DNA from 2 places in the Streptomyces sp. NPDC089424 genome. Region 2 is predicted to be linked to the other one. Evidence: riboswitches for the same ligand, from Rfam matches in the RefSeq annotation. Region 2 holds a riboswitch; the other holds the start of a gene.
The links. A riboswitch is a leader RNA that binds a small molecule or an ion and turns the genes downstream of it on or off. The one in region 2 is predicted to bind S-adenosylmethionine.
Positions count from the first base shown of each region.

Region 1: it holds a riboswitch for S-adenosylmethionine, as region 2 does, so the genes downstream of both, thrC (threonine synthase) here and ACIP2X_RS24475 (aminotransferase class V-fold PLP-dependent enzyme) in region 2, are expected to answer to the same signal.

Region 1 is NZ_JBIVHU010000012.1:80,667-90,502, reverse strand. Features, by position in the region: gene ACIP2X_RS36755 (trehalose-6-phosphate synthase) at 4-1,404, opposite strand; gene ACIP2X_RS36750 (glucosyl-3-phosphoglycerate synthase) at 1,488-2,432, opposite strand; SAM riboswitch class I at 2,605-2,760, shown strand; gene thrC (threonine synthase) at 2,779-4,068, shown strand; gene ACIP2X_RS36740 (MoaD/ThiS family protein) at 4,116-4,391, shown strand; gene ACIP2X_RS36735 (cold-shock protein) at 4,847-5,050, shown strand; gene groL (chaperonin GroEL) at 5,373-6,995, shown strand; gene ACIP2X_RS36725 (class I SAM-dependent methyltransferase) at 7,075-7,749, opposite strand; gene ACIP2X_RS36720 (NADH:flavin oxidoreductase) at 7,957-9,087, shown strand; gene ACIP2X_RS36715 (MFS transporter) at 9,280-9,836, shown strand, end outside.
Region 2 is NZ_JBIVHU010000005.1:416,527-426,362, forward strand. Features, by position in the region: gene ACIP2X_RS24465 (rhomboid family intramembrane serine protease) at 1-670, shown strand, start outside; gene ACIP2X_RS24470 (Lrp/AsnC family transcriptional regulator) at 667-948, shown strand; gene ACIP2X_RS24475 (aminotransferase class V-fold PLP-dependent enzyme) at 1,514-2,875, opposite strand; SAM riboswitch class IV at 3,046-3,162, opposite strand; gene trpD (anthranilate phosphoribosyltransferase) at 3,247-4,311, opposite strand; gene ACIP2X_RS24485 (cytochrome bc complex cytochrome b subunit) at 4,448-6,085, opposite strand; gene ACIP2X_RS24490 (Rieske 2Fe-2S domain-containing protein) at 6,082-7,131, opposite strand; gene ACIP2X_RS24495 (c-type cytochrome) at 7,128-7,940, opposite strand; gene ACIP2X_RS24500 (heme-copper oxidase subunit III) at 8,005-8,625, opposite strand; gene ACIP2X_RS24505 (hypothetical protein) at 8,818-9,219, shown strand; gene ACIP2X_RS24510 (Ig-like domain-containing protein) at 9,313-9,836, opposite strand, start outside.

The DNA.
Region 1 (9,836 bases), on a different contig from region 2:
AGCTCAGTCCCCCGCCTGGTCCCGCAGGGCGTGGAGTTGGTCGAGGAACCACTGGGACGGAGGCAGCGCGGTGGCGGTCGCCGCGAGCCGCTTGGCCCGCTCGGTGCGTTCGGCGGGGCGCATCGACAGGGCCTCGTGGAGCGCGGCGGCCGTGCCGGTGACGTCGTACGGGTTCACCTCGATCGCGTCCTCGCCCAGCTCCTCGAAGGCACCCGCCTCCCGGGACAGCACCAGCGCGCACCCCTCGTCGGAGACGACGGGCACCTCCTTGGCGACCAGGTTCATGCCGTCGCGGATCGGGTTCACCAGCGCCACGTCCGCGAGCCGGTAGGCGGCCAGGGAGCGGGCGAAGTCGTCCTTCACGTGCAGCACGACCGGCGTCCAGCCCGGGGTCCCGTACCGCTCGTTGATCTCGTCGGCCACCCGCCGCACCTCGGCCGTGTAGTCGCGGTAGACGGCGAGGTCCTGCCGCGAGGGGTAGGCGAAGGCGACGTGGACCACCCGTTCACGCCATTCGGGGCGGTCGTCGAGGAGCTGCCGGTAGGCGAGCAGCCCCCGCACGATGTTCTTGGACAGCTCCGTCCGGTCGACGCGGACGATCGTCCTGCGGCCCTCGCCGATCTCCGTGCGCAGCGCGGTCATCCGCTCCTCCACGTCGGCCTCGTGGGCGCGCTCGCGCAGGAAGTCGGCGTCGGCCCCGAGGCCGTGCACACCGATCCGGGTGTCCCCGAGCCCGCCGGCGAAGGCCTCGCAGCACGCCGTGAAGGCGTCCGCCCACCGCCGGGTGAGGAAGCCGAGCCGGTCCGCGCCGAGCATGCCCCGCAGCACCTGCCCGGCGATGTCGTCCGGCAGCATCCGGAAGTACTCCGGCGGTGCCCACGGGGTGTGCGAGAAGTGGCTGATCCGCACGTCCGGCCGCAGCGCGCGCAGCATTCCAGGCACCAGCGTCAGGTGGTAGTCCTGCACCAGCACGGCCGCCCCTTCGGCGGCCTCCTCGGCCAGCGCCTCGGCGAACGACCGGTTGTAGGCCTCGTACGACGCCCACTGCCGCCGGAACTCCGCGTCGAAGACCGGCTCCAGCGGCGTCTGGTACAGCATGTGGTGGACGAACCACAGCACGGAGTTGGCGATGCCGTTGTACGCGTCGGCGTGCACGTCCGCCGCGATGTCCAGCATCCGCACGCCGGACTCCCCGACACCGCGCCGCACCGCCTCGCGGTCGCCGTCGCCGAGGGCGGAGCACACCCACAGCGCGCCCGCGTCGGGACCGATCGCGGAGAGGCCGGAGACGAGCCCGCCGCCACCGCGTCTGGCGTGCAGCGAGCCGTCGTCGCGTACCTCGTACGAGACCGGGCCCCGGTTGGAGGCGACCAGTACCTGCGCGGGACCGAACGTCGAAGCCATACGCCTCAACCTAGCCCTCTCCTGATCCGCTCAAACGTACGGTTCGAGCCCGAAACGGGACCGTATACAGCCGTATCCCACGGTCAGGCCACTTTCCGGGCCGCGTACTCCGCGATCTCCACCATCGGCGGCCGCTCCTCCGTGTCCACGGAGTAGGTGCGCGGCTCGAAGCCGTCCTCCACCCGTTCGAACTGGGTGAGGCTCGGGCGGACGAGGTGGCCGCGGGCCAGCCGCAGCTGGGCCGTGCGGTAGATCGCCGCCGCCATCCGGCCCAGCGCCTGACCGTCCTGGTGCCGGTGCTTGCGCACCCCGACGTCCACCTGGGCGAGGGCGTCGAGCCCGACCAGATGCAGGGAGTCGACCAGCATGCCGAGCTCCACGCCGTACCCGACCGGGAACGGCAGCTGCTCCAGCAGCGAGCGCCGGGCCGCGTACTCGCCGCCGAGCGGCTGCACGAAGCCGGCCAGCTGCGGCCAGTGCAGGTTCAGCAGCGGGCGGGCCACCAGCTCGGTCACCCGGCCGCCCTGCCCGGCCGCGCCGCCCAGGGGGCGGTCGTACATGCCCTTCACGAGGGCGATGTCCGGGTCGGTGAGCAGCGGGCCGACGATGCCCGTGACGAAGTCCGAGGTGAACTCCTTCAGGTCCGCGTCGATGAAGCAGACGATGTCGCCCCGGGTGACGAGCAGGGAGCGCCACAGCACCTCGCCCTTGCCGGGAACGGCCGGGAGGCGGGTGAGTATCGCGTCGCGGTGGGCCACCCGGGCGCCCGCCGCCGCGGCCACCTCGGAGGTGCGGTCGGTCGAACCGGAGTCGACCACGACGATCTCGTCGACCAGCGGGACCCGCTCCACGAGGTCGCGACGGATCGCGGCGACGATGTCGCCGACCGTCTCCTCCTCGTCCAGCGCGGGCAGCACGACACTGATCGACTGGCCCGTGCCGCGCTTCGCGGCCAGGATCGTCTGGAGCGGGCGGTCGGCCAGCGACCAGGAGCGGGTGCTCAGCCAGCGCTCGACTTCCTCCAGCACAGTCCGGTGCTCCTCTGCGTTCTCTTGCGGGCGGACGCGTTCTCTGTGATCCATCTCGCGGTTCGGACGACTATCTCAACTGTCCTGGCCTTCGGTTACAGTCTTGAACAACGCTGGTGCCCGTCGCATGTCGGGGGTCGTCGGCGCGCACCACGGCACAACAACCACATACAGCTCATCCAGAGGGGCAGAGGGAAACGGCCCGTTGAAGCCCCGGCAACCCTCCAGTCGGTTCTCGTAGATCGTTCTCGATCGTTCCGCGAGGCTCCCGGCTAGGGAAGGTGCCAATTCCGTCTCACGGCGAGATGCGTCGTGAGGAAGATGAGGAGAAAGGGCCTCGCCTCACATGGCTGTGCAGACTGTCGAAAGCAGCACCAGCAATCCCACCGTCGATCTCGGTCCCGCCACGGCGCTGTCCTGCCGTGAATGCGGCCACCGCGTTCCGCTCGGCCCGGTCTTCGCGTGCGAGGAGTGTTTCGGCCCGCTGGAGATCGCCTACGACTTCTCCGCGTACGACGCCGAGGAGCTCCGCAAGCGCATCGAGGCGGGTCCGTCGAACATCTGGCGTTACGCGCCGCTGCTGCCCGTCCCCGCCGACGTGGCCGGCAAGCCGAATCTGAACCCGGGCTGGACCCCGCTGGTCCAGGCCGACCGCCTCGCCGGCGAACTCGGCGTCGAGCCCGGCAAGCTGTTCGTCAAGGACGACTCCGGCAACCCGACCCACTCCTTCAAGGACCGGGTGGTCGCCCAGGCGCTGGAGGCCGCGCGGGCCTTCGGCTTCACCACCCTCTCCTGCTCCTCCACCGGCAACCTCGCCGGCGCCGTCGGCGCCGCCGCCGCCCGGGCGGGCTTCCGCTCCTGCGTGTTCATCCCGCACGACCTGGAGCAGGGCAAGGTCGTCATGGCCGCGGTCTACGGCGGCGAACTCGTCGGCATCGAGGGCAACTACGACGACGTGAACCGCTTCTGCTCCGAGCTGATCGGCGACCCGGCCGGCGAGGGCTGGGGCTTCGTCAACGTCAACCTGCGGCCGTACTACGCGGAGGGGTCCAAGACCCTGGCGTACGAGATCTGCGAGCAGCTCGGCTGGCGGCTGCCCGACCAGATCGTGGTGCCGATCGCCTCCGGCTCCCAGCTCACGAAGATCGACAAGGGGCTGCAGGAGCTGATCAGGCTCGGGCTGGTCGAGGACCGGCCGTACAAGATCTTCGGGGCGCAGGCGGAGGGCTGCTCGCCGGTGTCGACCGCCTTCAAGTCCGGGCACGACGTCGTGCGGCCGCAGAAGCCGCACACCATCGCCAAGTCGCTGGCCATCGGCAACCCGGCCGACGGGCCGTACGTGCTGGACATCGCGCGGCGCACCGGCGGCGCGGTCGAGGACGTGACGGACGAGCAGGTCGTGGACGCGATCAAGCTGCTCGCGCGGACCGAGGGGATCTTCGCGGAGACCGCGGGCGGGGTGACCGTCGGGGTGACGCGCAAGCTGGTCGAACTCGGCGTGCTGGACCCGTCGCTGACGACCGTCGTGCTGAACACCGGGGACGGCCTGAAGACGTTGGACGCGGTGGCGGGCACGGGTCTGACGGCCACCATCCGGCCCAGCCTGGAGTCGTTCCGCGAAGCCGGCCTCGTCTGACCCCGCCCCGCCCTCTCAGGTCCGCCATCCCACCGGAGGTTTCCCCCGTGAGCGTCACCGTCCGCATCCCCACCATCCTGCGCACCTACACCGGTGGCCAGGCCGAGGTCCCCGCCGAGGGTGCGAACCTCGGCGAGGTGATCGCCGATCTGGAGAAGAACCACACCGGCATCGCCGCCCGGGTCCTGGACGACCAGGGCAAGCTGCGGCGGTTCGTCAACGTGTACGTCGACGACGACGACGTCCGCTTCGAGCAGGGTCTGGAGACGGTCACTCCGGACGGTGCCGGCGTGTCCATCATTCCGGCGGTCGCCGGCGGCTGAACCGCCCGCTGGACACGCCGTTGCGTTACCGTGAGTAACTCCGGTTACGCGATGTTCATCGAATTGCCCCCTCCGTGAGAGAAGCGGAGGGGGCAATTCAGTGTGGTTGAGCGCGGTAGAGTTGGGGAACGCGTCGCGGCTCCACATGCCGGACGCATATGAGTTCCGGCTCCGATGCGATGAGAAGTAGCCAAAGTGTGTGGCTCTTTTGCGTCTTTCACTCCTTTTGTGGAGCCCGACTTGCCCTGAATTCGGGTGAATTCTCCCTAAATTACCGACCGTTGGCGCCCAGATTTCTCGTCCGATTGACCTGTTGCAGACGGCAGTTGGACAGATACATTCAGCCGCGGTCGACGCGTTCCGGCGCACGCCCCTCACAGCAAATGGCGGGCGAGGTCTGACCCGGATCCGCGAAGTGTGGATCTGTGCAAGGGCCAGTAATAGGGGAGTTAGGCATGGCTCAGGGCACCGTCAAGTGGTTCAACGCGGAGAAGGGGTACGGCTTCATCGCGGTCGACGGTGGTGCGGACGTCTTCGTCCACTACAGCGCGATCCAGATGGACGGCTACCGGACCCTCGAAGAGGGCCAGCGGGTCGAGTTCGAGATCTCGCAGGGCCAGAAGGGCCCGCAGGCCGACATGGTTCGTCTCACCGCTTAAGCGCGCGACCACCGTATGTGACGTTTCTGTTCGAAGGGCCCGTGCCTCCCCCGGGGGGCGCGGGCCCTTCGGCGTGCGCGGCCGGGGGCGTGTTCGCGGGCGGCGCAGACCTCGCCCGGATCCCGGGAGGCGCTTGCACTCGGCAGGGGCGAGTGCTAATCATTGGCGTTAGCACTCTGAAGGTGAGAGTGACAAAAGAAGGACCGGGTCGGTGAGGCCGCAAGCCGGGTGGGGCAAGGAACCACGAGGCAGGCGAGCCGTCCGTCGCGGGCGCGGGCGCGGTCCGAAGGAATCACCCCCAGTCCTGGAGGGACCACTTCACATGGCCAAGATCATCGCGTTCGACGAGGAGGCGCGGCGCGGCCTCGAGCGCGGCATGAACCAGCTCGCGGACGCCGTGAAGGTGACGCTCGGCCCCAAGGGCCGCAACGTCGTCCTCGAGAAGAAGTGGGGCGCCCCCACGATCACCAACGATGGTGTCTCCATCGCCAAGGAGATCGAGCTCGAGGACCCGTACGAGAAGATCGGCGCCGAGCTGGTCAAGGAAGTCGCCAAGAAGACGGACGACGTCGCCGGCGACGGTACGACCACCGCCACCGTTCTCGCCCAGGCGCTGGTCCGTGAGGGCCTGCGCAACGTGGCCGCCGGTGCCAACCCGATGGCCCTCAAGCGCGGTATCGAGAAGGCCGTCGAGGCCGTCTCCGGCGCGCTGCTCGACCAGGCCAAGGAGGTCGAGACCAAGGAGCAGATCGCCTCCACGGCCTCCATCTCCGCCGCCGACACCCAGATCGGCGAGCTCATCGCCGAGGCGATGGACAAGGTCGGCAAGGAAGGCGTCATCACCGTCGAGGAGTCCCAGACCTTCGGTCTGGAGCTGGAGCTCACCGAGGGTATGCGCTTCGACAAGGGCTACATCTCGGCGTACTTCGCCACCGACATGGAGCGCATGGAGGCGTCGCTCGAGGACCCCTACATCCTCATCGCCAACTCCAAGGTCTCCAACGTCAAGGACCTGCTCCCGCTCCTGGAGAAGGTCATGCAGTCGGGCAAGCCGCTGCTGATCATCGCCGAGGACGTCGAGGGCGAGGCCCTGTCGACCCTGGTCGTCAACAAGATCCGTGGCACCTTCAAGTCCGTCGCCGTCAAGGCCCCGGGCTTCGGTGACCGCCGCAAGGCCATGCTCGGCGACATCGCCATCCTCACGGGCGGCGAGGTCATCTCCGAGGAGGTCGGCCTCAAGCTGGAGAACGCGACCCTGGACCTCCTGGGCCGCGCCCGCAAGGTCGTCATCACCAAGGACGAGACCACCATCGTCGACGGTGCCGGCTCCGCCGACCAGGTCGCGGGTCGCGTCAACCAGATCCGCGCCGAGATCGAGAACAGCGACTCGGACTACGACCGCGAGAAGCTCCAGGAGCGTCTGGCGAAGCTGGCCGGCGGCGTGGCCGTCATCAAGGCCGGTGCCGCCACCGAGGTCGAGCTCAAGGAGCGCAAGCACCGCATCGAGGACGCCGTTCGCAACGCGAAGGCGGCCGTCGAGGAGGGCATCGTCGCCGGTGGTGGCGTGGCCCTGCTCCAGGCCTCCCAGGTGTTCGAGAAGCTGGAGCTCGAGGGTGACGAGGCGACCGGCGCCAACGCCGTGAAGCTCGCGCTGGAGGCCCCGCTCAAGCAGATCGCCGTCAACGGTGGTCTCGAGGGTGGCGTCGTCGTCGAGAAGGTGCGCAACCTGACGGTCGGCCACGGCCTGAACGCCGCGACCGGCGAGTACGTCGACATGATCGCCGAGGGCATCATCGACCCGGCGAAGGTGACCCGCTCTGCCCTGCAGAACGCCGCCTCCATCGCCGCGCTCTTCCTCACCACCGAGGCCGTCATCGCCGACAAGCCGGAGAAGGCCGCGGCCCCGGCCGGCGGCGGCATGCCGGGCGGTGACATGGACTTCTGATCCCTTCGAGGATCGGATCCGTCCGTAGGTACCGAGGGCGGCACCCCCTGGAGACAGGGGGTGCCGCCCTCGGGCGTTCTCAGGGTGTGGGGGCGTAGTACGAGGCGACGGCGGGCTGTCCGGTCCAGTTCGGCCCCGCCGCCGGGTCGGCACCCAGATAGCGGAACGGCAGTCGCACCGCCCGTCCACCCGCCAAGGTCAGCCGGTGACGCCGCGGGGCGTAACCGAACCCCGCCCGCCGCAGTGCCGTGAGCGCCGCCCGTCCGGCGGGTGAGCCGTCCGGGCCGCGCACCGAGTCCGGGTCGAAGTGCGCGATCAGCAGCCCGTCCGGGGCGAGCCAGGAGGCCGCGCGGGCGAGCAGTCCGAGCTGGTCGCCGACGTAGTGCAGCCCGTGGACGCAGGTGATCAGGTCGTACGTCCGCTCCGGCGTCCAGGTCGCGACCGAGGCGACGACCTCCCGCACGGTGGGCGGGGCCGGCACGGGAACCAGCGGGCCCACCAGATCCACTCCGGTGAGCACGGCGTCGCCGGGCAGGACCGAGGCCGCCTCGCGCAGGGCGCGGCCCTCCCCGCTGCACAGGTCCAGCCAGGACGGCGCGGACCGGCAGGCCAGCCGGCTCAGCGGGTCGAGGCCCAGTTCGCGTGCGTAGCTGTTGACGCCGGTGAGGCCGCGCTCCCGGTTCATCGTGTTGTTGGCCACCACGGCGGATCGCTCCAGCTCCTGCGGGGACACCAGGGCGGCGGGCTTCGTCATGCGGGCATTCTTCCGCCCCGACGGGAGCAGGTGAGTGACCCGGGTCACACCAGAGGGCACGGGGTGGGCCGGAATGGCGGGCGGCGGTGTGTGGTTGTCGCGGGAGTGTGATTCCATGCATACGCATAATTCGCACACGCATGGATCCGTTGTGCAGCGCCCCGCGTGTGCCCGACCGCCGACCGGCAAATCCCGAGGAGCCCCCACGTGACCGTCACCGCCTCCCCCGACACCTCCCGAGCGGCCCAGGTCCTCGCCCGTCCCTTCACCGTGGGCGGCCTGACCGTCCCCAACCGGATCGTGATGGCGCCGATGACCCGCAAGTTCTCACCGGGCGGCGTACCCGGCGCGGACGTGGTCTCGTACTACGCGCGCCGAGCCGGCGCGGGCGTGGGCCTGATCGTCACCGAGGGCACCTACGTCGGGCACGAGTCGGCCGGGGAGAGCGACGACGTGCCGCGCTTCCACGGCGAGGAGCAACTCGCGGGGTGGGCGAAGGTCGCCGAAGAGGTGCACGCGGCCGGCGGGAAGATCGTGCCGCAGCTGTGGCACATCGGCATGGTGCGCCGTCAGGGTCAGCCGCCGTACCCCGACGCTCCGGCGGTCGGCCCTTCGGGGGTGCGCACGGACGGCACCGAGGGCACCGGCCGGGTCATGACCCGGCGGGACCTGGACGACGTCGCCGGGGCCTTCGCCGAGGCGGCCGCCGCGGCCGAGCGGATCGGCTTCGACGGCGTCGAGCTGCACGGGGCCCACGGCTACCTCCTCGACCAGTTCCTGTGGGCCGGCACCAACCGGCGTACGGACGCCTACGGGGGCGACCCGGTGGCCCGCGTGAAGTTCGCGGCGGAGGTGGTGGCCGCCGTCCGCGAGTCGGTCTCGCCGGACTTCCCGATCCTCTTCCGCTACTCGCAGTGGAAGCAGGACGCCTACGACGCGCGGCTCGCCGAGAGCCCGCAGGAGCTGGAGGCCCTCCTCGCCCCGCTGGTGGCGGCCGGCGTCGACGGCTTCCACGCCTCGACGCGCCGCTACTGGCTGCCGGAGTTCGAGGGGTCGGACCTCAATCTCGCCGGCTGGACCAAGAAGCTCACCGGCAAGGCCGCGGTCACGGTCGGGTCGGTCGGCCTGGACGGCGAGTTCCTGAGGGCGTTCGCCGGTGAGGGGGCCGGGGTGGGCAGCATCGACAACCTGCTGGACCGGCTGGAGCGGGACGAGTTCGACCTGGTGGCCGTGGGGCGGGCGCTGCTCCAGGATCCGCTGTGGGCCCGGAAGGTGCTGACGGGGCGGTTCGACGAGCTGACGGCGTGGGACGCGGGGGCGCTCGGCTCGCTGAGCTGAGCGGGCGCCTGCCGCGCGGCGCGTACGAGTGCGACGCGTGCGCGTACGGCGGCGGGTGAGGGGCGGTACCCGGGGTGATCCGGGTACCGCCCCTCTTTGCGTGACCTTGACCTGGTTTTCTTGAGTAAGTCAATCAACTGACTTAAGGTTGCCTAAGTCAAGTACTTCGTCATGCCGTCACGGAGGCCATCCATGCCCGACACCCCTGCCCACCCCGCCCCGACCGGGGGATCCGCCCCGCCGAGGTCGAACGCCGTGGTGGCGGTGCTGGCCTTCGCGGGAATCGTCGTGTCCCTGATGCAGACGCTGGTCATCCCGATCGTGCCCGAGCTGCCGCGGCTGCTGAACGCCTCCTCGTCGAACACCGCCTGGGCCGTCACGGCCACGCTGCTCGCCGCCGCCGTGGCCACCCCCGTGATGGGCCGGCTCGGCGACATGTACGGCAAGCGGCGGATGCTGCTGGTCAGCGTGGTGATGCTGGTCGCCGGCTCGGTGACCGCCGCCCTCAGCGACACCCTCGGCCCGATGATCGTCGGCCGGGCCCTCCAAGGCCTGGCCTCGGGTGTGATCCCGCTCGGCATCAGCATCATGCGCGACGAACTCCCCGCCGAACGCCTCGGCTCCGCCACCGCCCTGATGAGCGCCTCCCTGGGCGTCGGTGGCGCCCTCGGTCTGCCGGCGGCCGCGCTGATCGCCGACAACTTCGACTGGCACACCCTGTTCTGGACCTCGGCCGTGCTGGGCGTCGT
Region 2 (9,836 bases):
CGCACTGATCGTCCTGTGCTGCCTGATCTTCCTGATCGGACCCGCCTCGGGCCTGAATCCGGTGTACGGCCTGGGCGACGAGCTGCTCGCCGCGCAGCGGGCGTACTTCCGCCGCTGGGGGGTGGTACCCGCAGAACTGTTCGATGGTTCCCCCCGGGCCCTCCTCACCCCGGCGACGGGCCTCTTCGTGCACGGCACCTGGGTGCACCTGCTCGGCAACATGCTCTTCCTCTACGTCTTCGGCGTGATGACCGAGGAACGGATGGGCCGCGTCGAGTTCACCCTCTTCTACCTCGGCTGCGGCTACCTCGCGCTGCTCGGGTACGCCGTGGCCAACGCCGACTCCGAGCAGTCCCTGGTCGGCGCGTCGGGGGCGATCTCGGCGGTCCTCGGGGCCTTTCTCTTCCTCTTCCCCCGGGCGCGGGTGACCAGCCTCCTGCCGTTCCTGTTCTTTCTGCCGCTGCGGTTCCCGGCCTGGGTGGTGCTGCCCTTCTGGGTGGCCCTCCAGTGGCTCGCGGCCGGCCAGGCGTCCAGCGGCCCGGGGGTGGCCTATCTGGCCCACCTCGTGGGCTTCGGCCTGGGCTTCGCCTACGCGTGGGCGCGATTCGGGCGTAGGACTAGAGTGAAGGCCGCCCCTGCTCCGGCCCCCGAGGGAGAGAACCAGCCGTGATCACCGCGATCGTCCTCATCAAGACCAGCGTGGACCGGATCCCCGAGATCGCCGAGCAGATCGCCGCGCTGGACTCCGTCAGCGAGGTCTTCTCCGTCACCGGCACCTACGACCTGATCGCCATGGTCCGGGTGAAGCAGCACGAGAACCTCGCCGACGTCATCCCCGGCAGCATCAGCAAGATCGCCGGCGTGGAGGCGACGGACACCCACGTGGCGTTCCGCACGTACTCGCAACACGACCTGGAAGCGGCCTTCGCGATCGGCCTGGACAACTAGGGCCTGCCGCCCGGATCGATGCTCCGCCTCGACGCCCTCCTCCGCCTCGCGGCTGCACCCACCGGACCCCGCTCACCGACGCCTGCGAACCACCGTCGATCCTCCGCGACCTGGTCCGGACGACCCGCGGGAGGGCTTGCGGGCGGACGGCCCCCGCCCCGTCGGTGCCGAGCGGCGGAACGCCGAGCAGGAGGCCGCCCCGGCTCACGCCACGGACGCGGAGTCCGGCAGGCGTACAGGCGCCGGCGAACCACCCTCGAAGCTCCGCGGCGTGATCCACCTCCGCCGACGCTCCGCCACCCGGGCCGGACGACCCGCGGGAGGGCGTACGGCCGCACGGCCCCCGCCCCGACGGTGCCGCGCGCGGCGGAACGCCGAGCAGAAGGCCGCCCCCGGCTCACGCCACGGACGCGGAGTCCCGCAGCCGTACCGGCGCCGACGAACCACCGACGATGCTTCGCGACCCGGGCCGGACGAGCCGCGGGAGGGCTTGCGGGCGGGCGGCCGCCGCCCTGTCGGCGCGACGCCGGGCGGGAGGCCGGCCGCCCGGCGTGGGGGCTGTGGATCAGACGGCGGGGACGCAACGGCCTTCCACTGTGCGGTAGTTCCACTTCGCGCCGTTCCGGACCAGCTCGCGCGCCGCCCCGACGAACCGCTCGACGTGCTCGTCCGGCGTCCCCGCGCCGAAGCTCACCCGGACGGCGTTCAGCGACTTCTCCCCGGGAGCGGCCTCGGGCGCGCCGCACTCGCCCTGGGTCTGCGGGTCGCTGCCGAGCAGGGTGCGGACGAGGGGGTGGGCGCAGAAGAGCCCGTCGCGGACGCCGATGCCGTACTCGGCGGACAGGGCGGCGGCGAAGTGCGAGCTGTTCCAGCCCTCGACGACGAAGGAGAGCACCCCGACGCGGGGCGCGTCGTCGCCGAACAGGGAGAGGATCCGGACCTCGGGAACGTCGGCGAGCCCCTCGCGGACCGTGCGGATCAGGTGCTGCTCCCGGGCGACCAGGGCGTCCTGACCTGCCTCGGTGAGGGCCTTGCAGGCCGACGCGACGGCGTAGGCGCCGATCACGTTCGGGGAACCCGCCTCGTGCCGGGCGGCGCTGTCGTGCCACTCGACGTCCACCCCGCCGTCGGCCCGCCGGGCGACCGTGCGGCTGGCACCGCCGCCGGCGAGGTACGGCTCCGCCTCGCGCAGCCAGTCGGCGCGGCCGGCGAGCACTCCGGAGCCGAACGGGGCGTACAGCTTGTGCCCGGAGAAGGCGACCCAGTCGACGTCCAGCTCCCGCACGGAGACCGGGTGGTGCGGCGCGAGCTGGGCGGCGTCCAGCACGATCCGCGCGCCGTGCGCGTGCGCGGCCGCGGCGAGCTCCCGCACGGGCCACAGTTCGCCGGTGACGTTGGAGGCGCCGGTGACGCAGACCAGGGCCGGGCCGTGGGACCCCCGCCCGGCCAGCGCGCGCTCCAGGGTGCGTACCGCCTGCTGAGGGGTGCGCGGCGCGTCGAGGTAGGTGACGTGCGCGTTCCGCCAGGGCAGCAGGGACGCGTGGTGCTCGGTCTCGAAGACGAAGACCTGGCAGCCGGCGGGGAGGGCGCCGGCGAGCAGGTTGAGCGAGTCGGTGGTGGCGCGGGTGAAGATCACCTGGTCGTCGTCACGGCAGTCGAGGAACTCGGCGACGGTCCCGCGGGCGTTCTCGAACAGGTCGGTGGAGAGCTGGGACAGGTAGCCGGCACCGCGGTGCACGCTCCCGTAGTACGGCGCGTAGGCCGCCACGTCGTCCCAGACGCGCTGGAGGGCGGGGGCACTGGCCGCGTAGTCGAGGGCGGCGTAGGTGACCTCGCCCCCGGTCACGAGCGGGACGGTGACATCCCGCCCCAGAACTGGCAGCGGGGCACAAACGGACTGGTCGGCGGCAGCGGTGAAGACGGACATGGGTGCACTCCCGTGAGGCGGACGGACACCACCACGCGAGCGGCACGCTCCAGCGCGGAGGCGGAAGAAAGAAGAAACAGGGCGATGCGGAGGCGGGGCTCTGCGGCCCTATCGCATTCGGTTGCTCACGGAAGGCTCCCTCGACGACCAGGACCCCTGGTGACGCGAGGGGTCCGCGCTTGTCGTAGGCCTTGCTGCCTACGACCTGGTCTTCACCCGGGGCACCCCGCCACGGACGGAGGGTTGCCGGACAGCCGGCCGGGGCCTTTCAGCTGTCGCTCATGACCTGGTACAGCATCTTGCCACATGATCTTCGGCTCGCAAGGCGCGGTCCAGGATCCGGACCGCGCCCCGCCGCACCGCCGGTGGCGTCAGGCGTTGCTCGCCGCCACCCAGCGCTCCAGCACCCGCCCGGCGGCACCCGAGTCGATCGCCTCCGCCGCCCTCGCCATCCCGGCCCCGATCCGCGCGGCCAGCGGCTCGTCGCCCGGCTCCAGCGCCACCAGCGCCGCCGCGGCGTTCAGCAGCACGGCATCCCGTACGGGGCCCGGCTCGCCGTCCAGCAGGCGCCGGGCGACCTCCGCGTTGTACGAGGCGTCCGCGCCCCGCAGCGCCTCCACCGGCACCAGGTCGATGCCGACCTCGCGCGGGTCGAAGGCCTCCTCGGTCACCTCGCCGTCGCGGACCACCCAGACCCGGGACGTCGACGTCGTGGTCAGCTCGTCCAGCCCGTCGTCGCCGCGGAAGACCAGCGAGGAGTTGCCGCGCCCGGCGAAGACACCGGCGACGATCGGCGCCATCCGGGGGTCGGCGACACCCACGGCCTGCGCCTTGACCTTCGCCGGGTTGGTCAGCGGGCCCAGGAAGTTGAACGTCGTCCGGATGCCGAGCTGTCCGCGGGCCGCCGCCACGTGGCGCAGCGCCGGGTGGAACTTCACCGCGAAGCAGAAGGTGATCCCCGCCTCCTCGGCGACCTCGGCGACCCGCTGCGGCGTCAGTTGCAGATTGACGCCCAGCTTCTCCAGCACGTCGGAGGCCCCGGAGGCGGACGAGGCGGCCCGGTTGCCGTGCTTGACGACCTTCGTGCCCGTACCGGCGACCACGATCGCCGACATGGTGGAGATGTTGACCGTCTTCGCGCCGTCGCCGCCGGTCCCGACGATGTCGACCGTCGCGCCCGGCACCTCGATGACGTTCGCGTGCTCGTACATCGTGCGCACCAGCCCGCTGATCTCCTCGACGGTCTCGCCCTTGGCCCGCAGGGCCACCGCGAATCCGGCGATCTGCGCGTCGGTCGCCTCGCCGCGCATGATCAGGTCCATCGCCCAGGCGGTGTCGTCCGCGCTCAGGTCGCGGCCGTCCAGCAGGCCGTTCAGCAGGGCGGGCCAGGAGCGGCCCGCCGCGGTGTCGCCTCCAGCGGGGGTCACAGCGCTCATAAGCCGCTCCTGGTCCAGTCCCGTCGTACGGGACACGTGTCTCGAACTGGGTCCACCCTATCCAGCCCCGGGCACGGCGAAGGGCCCCGTCCGAACACCGGACGGGGCCCTTCGCCGTGGCGTGGCGAGTCAGCGATCAGTGGTGGCCGTGGCCGCTCGTGATCTCCTTGTACTCATCGACGGTGGGCTTGGGGATCTGGGCGTCCTCGCCGTAGTAGGCGTTGCTGAGCTTGGCGCGCAGCTTCTCGGGCCCCGTCACCTTGCGCTCGACGCCGTTCTCGTCGACCGCCGGGCCGATCTCGGCCGGCTGGTACTGCTCGTGGGCCGTGAGCGTGTACAGCGCCTCCTGGCTGAGCGGCTCGTGGACCTCGATGAACTCACCGTGCGGCAGGCGCTTGATGGTGCCGGTCTCACGGCCGTGCAGCACCTTGTCCCGGTCCCGGCGCTGCAGGCCGAGGCAGATCCGCTTGGTGACGACGAAGGCGAGGATCGGTCCGGCGAAGAAGCCGATCCGGACGAACCAGGTGACCGCGTTGATCGACAGATGGAAGTGCGTGGCGACGATGTCGTTGCCACCGCCGATCAACATGATCATGTAGCCGGTGACCCAGGCGACACCGAAGGCCGTACGGGTCGGGGCGTTGCGCGGGCGGTCCAGGATGTGGTGCTCGCGCTTGTCGCCGGTGACCCACGACTCGATGAACGGGTACAGGGCGATCACGCCGAGGAACAGCCCGAACAGGACCAGCGGGATGAACACGCCCAGGACCAGTGTGTGGCCCCAGAAGTTGATCTCCCAGCCGGGCATGGCCCGGACGAGTCCTTCGGCGAAGCCCATGTACCAGTCGGGCTGGGCGCCCGTGGAGACCTGGTCGGGCCGGTACGGGCCGAGGACCCAGATCGGGTTGACCGAGGCGATGCCGGCCAGGGCCGCGATGGCACCGAAGACCAGGAAGAAGAAGCCTCCGGCCTTGGCCGTGTAGACCGGCAGCAGCGGCATGCCGACGACGTTCTTGTTCGACTTGCCGGGACCCGCGAACTGCGTGTGCTTGTGGTAGAAGACCAGGATCAGGTGGCCGACCACCAGACCGAGCATGATGCCCGGCAGCAGCAGGATGTGGATCGAGTAGAAGCGGGCCACGAAGTCGGTGCCCGGGAACTCCCCGCCGAACAGGAACATCGAGATGTACGTGCCGACGATCGGCATGGACAGGATCGCGCCCTGGGTGAAGCGGACACCGGTGCCGGAGAGCAGGTCGTCCGGGAGCGAGTAGCCGGTGAAACCGGTGAACATGCCGAGGACGAACAGCAGGAAGCCGAACAGCCAGTTGATCTCACGCGGCTTGCGGAACGCGCCGGTGAAGAACACACGCATCATGTGCACGAACATGCCGGCGAGGAAGATGATCGCCGCCCAGTGGTGGATCTGCCGGATCAGCAGACCGCCGCGCACGTCGAAGCTGATGTCCAGGGTGGAGGCGAAGGCCTCCGACATCAGCTGGCCCTGCAGCGGGACGTAGCTGCCGTGGTACTCCACCTCGTTCATCGACGGGTGGAAGAACAGCGTCAGGTACACACCCGTGAGGATGATGATGATGAAGCTGTACAGGCAGATCTCGCCCAGCATGAAGGACCAGTGGTCCGGGAAGATCTTGCGCATGTTGGCCTTGGCCAGGGAGTAGATCCCGAGCCGGCCGTCGGCCCAGTCGGCGACACGTTCGCCGGCCGGCGCCTTCCCGCGAGAGCGGGAATCGGAGGTGGTCGTAGTGCTCATCCGCGCTCCCAGAATGCAGGACCGACGGGCTCGTCGAAGTCGCCGAGCGCCTCGAGGTAACCCTCGTCGTTCACACCGATCCGCAGCTGCGGAAGGGCGTGGCCGGCGGGGCCGAAGATGACCCGGGCACCGTCGGACAGGTCGAAGGTGGACTGGTGGCAGGGGCACAGCACGTGGTGCGTCTGCTGCTCGTACAGCGAGATCGGGCAGCCCACGTGGGTGCAGATCTTCGAGTACGCCACGATGCCCTCGTGCGACCATTCGAGCTCGCGCTTGTCCTTGATGTCGCCCGGCTGGAGCCGCACGATCATCAGGGCCGCCTTGGCGATCTCGTTCTGGAAGTCGTGGTCGTGCTCCTCCAGGCCCTCGGGCTTGGCGAACGTGAGCGAGCCGACGGCGACGTCCGAGGGACGCAGCGGCTCGTTCGTGTTCATGTTGACGAGGAGCTTGCCCTTCTTCCACAGGGTGTGGCGGAGCTTGTCCTCGGGCAGCGGGCCCAGGTCGCGCAGCAGGACGATGCCGGACAGCGGCACCAGCGTGAGCGCGCCGAGCATCGTGTTGCGGATCAGCTTGCGACGGCCGAGGGCGGACTCCTTGGCACCCTGCTTGAAGTCCGCGTGGACCTTCGCGCGGACCTCGGGGGTGGCCTCGATCGGGTGACGCTCGTCCGCGATCTCCACGTCGGACATCAGGGTGCGGGCCCAGTGGACCGCACCCGCGCCGATGCAGAACAGCGCGAGACCGAGGGTCAGGCCGAGCGCGAGGTTCAGGGCGCTGACGTGACCGAGCGGCCAGACGTAGACGGCCTTGTCGACCGGCACCGCCACGAACGCGGCGATGAAGGCCACCGTGGCCAGCATCGACACCGTGAACAGCATGGCCACCGTGCGCTCGGACCGCTTGGCGGCCCGCTCGTCGATGTCCTGGATCCGGTGCTCGTGCGGCGGCAGACCCGGGTCTGCGAACGGGTTCTTCTCGTCGGCGACGTCGACCGCGCCGGCCCGCTCGGCGGGCAGCTTCTCTTCTGGAATGTCTTGGCTACTCATGACTTCTTGGCCTTTGCGGTCCGGGCGGCGACCCACACGGCGACGGCGATCAGGCCACCGAGGCCGAAGATCCAGCCGAACAGGCCCTCGCTGACCGGCCCGAGGCCGCCCAGCTCCAGACCGCCGGGGCTCTCCGTGGTGGAGCTGTTGACCGCCTCCAGGTACGCGATGATGTCCTTCTTGTTCTGCTCGGACAGCGTCGTGTCGGGGAAGGAGGGCATGTTCTGCGGGCCGGTCTGCATGGCCTCGTAGATGTGCTTCGGGTCGACGCCTTCCAGGGACGGCGCGTACTTGCCCCTGGTGAGCGCACCGCCCTTGCCGGTGAAGTTGTGGCACTGCGCGCAGTTGGTGCGGAAGAGCTCGCCACCCTCGGCGATGTCCGCGCCCTCCGTGCCGTACTGCTCCTTGGTCGGGATGTTCGGGCCGGCGCCGAGCGAGGCCACGTAGGCCGCGAGCTGGTCGATCTGGGCCTGCGTGTAGATGACCTTCTTCGCCGGCACCTGGGCGCCCTGCGAGGTCGCCGCCGGCATACGGCCGGTGCCCACCTGGAAGTCGACGGCCGCGGCGCCCACGCCCACCAGGCTGGGACCGTCGGAGGTGCCCTGACCATCGGTGCCGTGACAGCTGGCGCAGCCGACGGCGTAGAGCTTCTTGCCCTCGTCGATGGCGAGGGACTGGGCCGTTTCGTCGGCCTGCGCCTTGTCCGCGGGCGCGAACACGGCGTACAGCCCCCCAGTGGCCGCCAGCGCAAGGAGTAGGACGACGACCGCCGCCAGCGGATGGCGTCGTCGTGCGGAGAGCTTTTTCACGGATTACCCCGGTGTCAGGATCTTCTGCGTCGAGTCTTCTGGAATGCGCGGGAGCGGGTCCCGGCTACTTGATCATGTAGATCGTGGCGAAGAGGCCGATCCAGACGACATCGACGAAGTGCCAGTAGTAGGACACGACGATGGCGGCGGTCGCCTGCTCGTGGGTGAACCTCCGAGCCGCGTAGGTACGGCCGAGGACCAGCAGGAAGGCGATGAGTCCGCCCGTCACGTGCAGGCCGTGGAAGCCGGTGGTCAGGTAGAAGACCGAGCCGTACGGGTCGGAGGAGAGCGAGAGGCCCTCGTGCTTCACCAGCTCGGTGTACTCGAAGACCTGGCCGCCGATGAAGATCGCACCCATCACGAAGGTGACGATGAACCACATCCGGAGCTTCTTCACGTCACCGCGCTCGGCGGCGAACACACCGAGCTGGCAGGTGAGGGAGGAGAGCACCAGGATCGTGGTGTTGGTCGCCGAGAACGGGAAGTTCAGGGCAGAGGCCTTCTCGTGCCAGAACTCGGGACCGGTCACCGATCGCAGGGTGAAGTACATCGCGAAGAGGGCCGCGAAGAACATCAGCTCGGAACTCAGCCAGATGATGGTTCCGACGCTGGTGAGGTTCGGCCGGTTGACCGACGGGTGCGCGTGCCCGGTATCTACTGTCGTTGCTGTCGCCACGACCGACATTATGTCGGTCGCTTATCCCGCCCTCACTCCGGGGGGTGCCGTTCGGAGTGTCCGCAGCGTGTGTACTGCCCGGATGGCCCAGGGAAGGCGTGTGCGAACCGGTGTTGACGAGGTGTTCAAGGGAGTAGCATCCGCCGCATCGGGCCGTTCCGTCCCGGCCCTCGCGTACGACGCCGACGTCTCGGAGGAAGCATGCAGCCGACCGCCACGGTGCTGGTCTACAGCGACGACTCCAACACCCGCGCCCAGGTGCGGCTGGCCGCGGGCAAGCGGCCAGCGCCGGACGTCCCGGTGGTGGAGTACGTGGAGTGTGCCACCCCCGCCGCCGTCCTGACGGAGCTGGACAAGGGCGGGATCGACGTCTGCGTCCTGGACGGTGAGGCCGTGCCCATGGGCGGCATGGGCCTGTGCCGGCAGATCAAGGACGAGGTCTTCGCCTGCCCGCCGGTGCTCCTGCTCATCGGGCGGCCGCAGGACGCCTGGCTGGCCACCTGGAGCCGCGCCGACGCCGCGGTGACGCTGCCCGTGGAGCCGGTGGAGTTCGCGAACGCCCTGGCCGCCCTGCTGCGCCGGAAGAAGCTGGCCAGCGCCTGAGAGCGCGGAGGCGACAGGCCACCCGGGGCCGGGCCCCGGGTGGCCTGTCGCATGCTTTCCCCGCGCCCCTGAGGGGCGTTGCTCCGCCGGGCCTCAGACGGTCTGGGGCTGCAGCCTGACGCGTTCCGTCTCGTCGGGGCCCTCGGGGCTGCCGGTGACCAGGGCACTGCCCTTGCGCCAGTTCGCCCACTCGACGTTCCAGTCGCCGAAGCCGTTGCCGAACGGTTCCATCGTCTTGCCGTAGGAATTGACGACCTGCACGATGTCGCCGGGGCGCACGGTCTCGTAGAACCACGAGGCGTTGCTGGTGTTCATCCCGACGCAGCCGTGGCTGACGTTGGCCGAGCCCTGGTCGCCGACGGACCACGGGGCGGCGTGCACGTACTCGCCGCTCCAGGTCACCCGGGTGGCGTAGTAGACGGGCAGGTCGTACGACTCGGAGGTGCCGTCGGCGATGCCGACGGTGGTGCCGCGCATGCGTACGAAGTACTCCTTGCCGATGACCACCTTGACCCCGTTGCGGGTCTCGAAGCCGGGCTTGCCCATGGTGATCGGGAGGGTGTTGATCTCCTTGTCGTTCTTGAAGACCGTCATGTGGTGGCTGGCGCCGTCCGCGA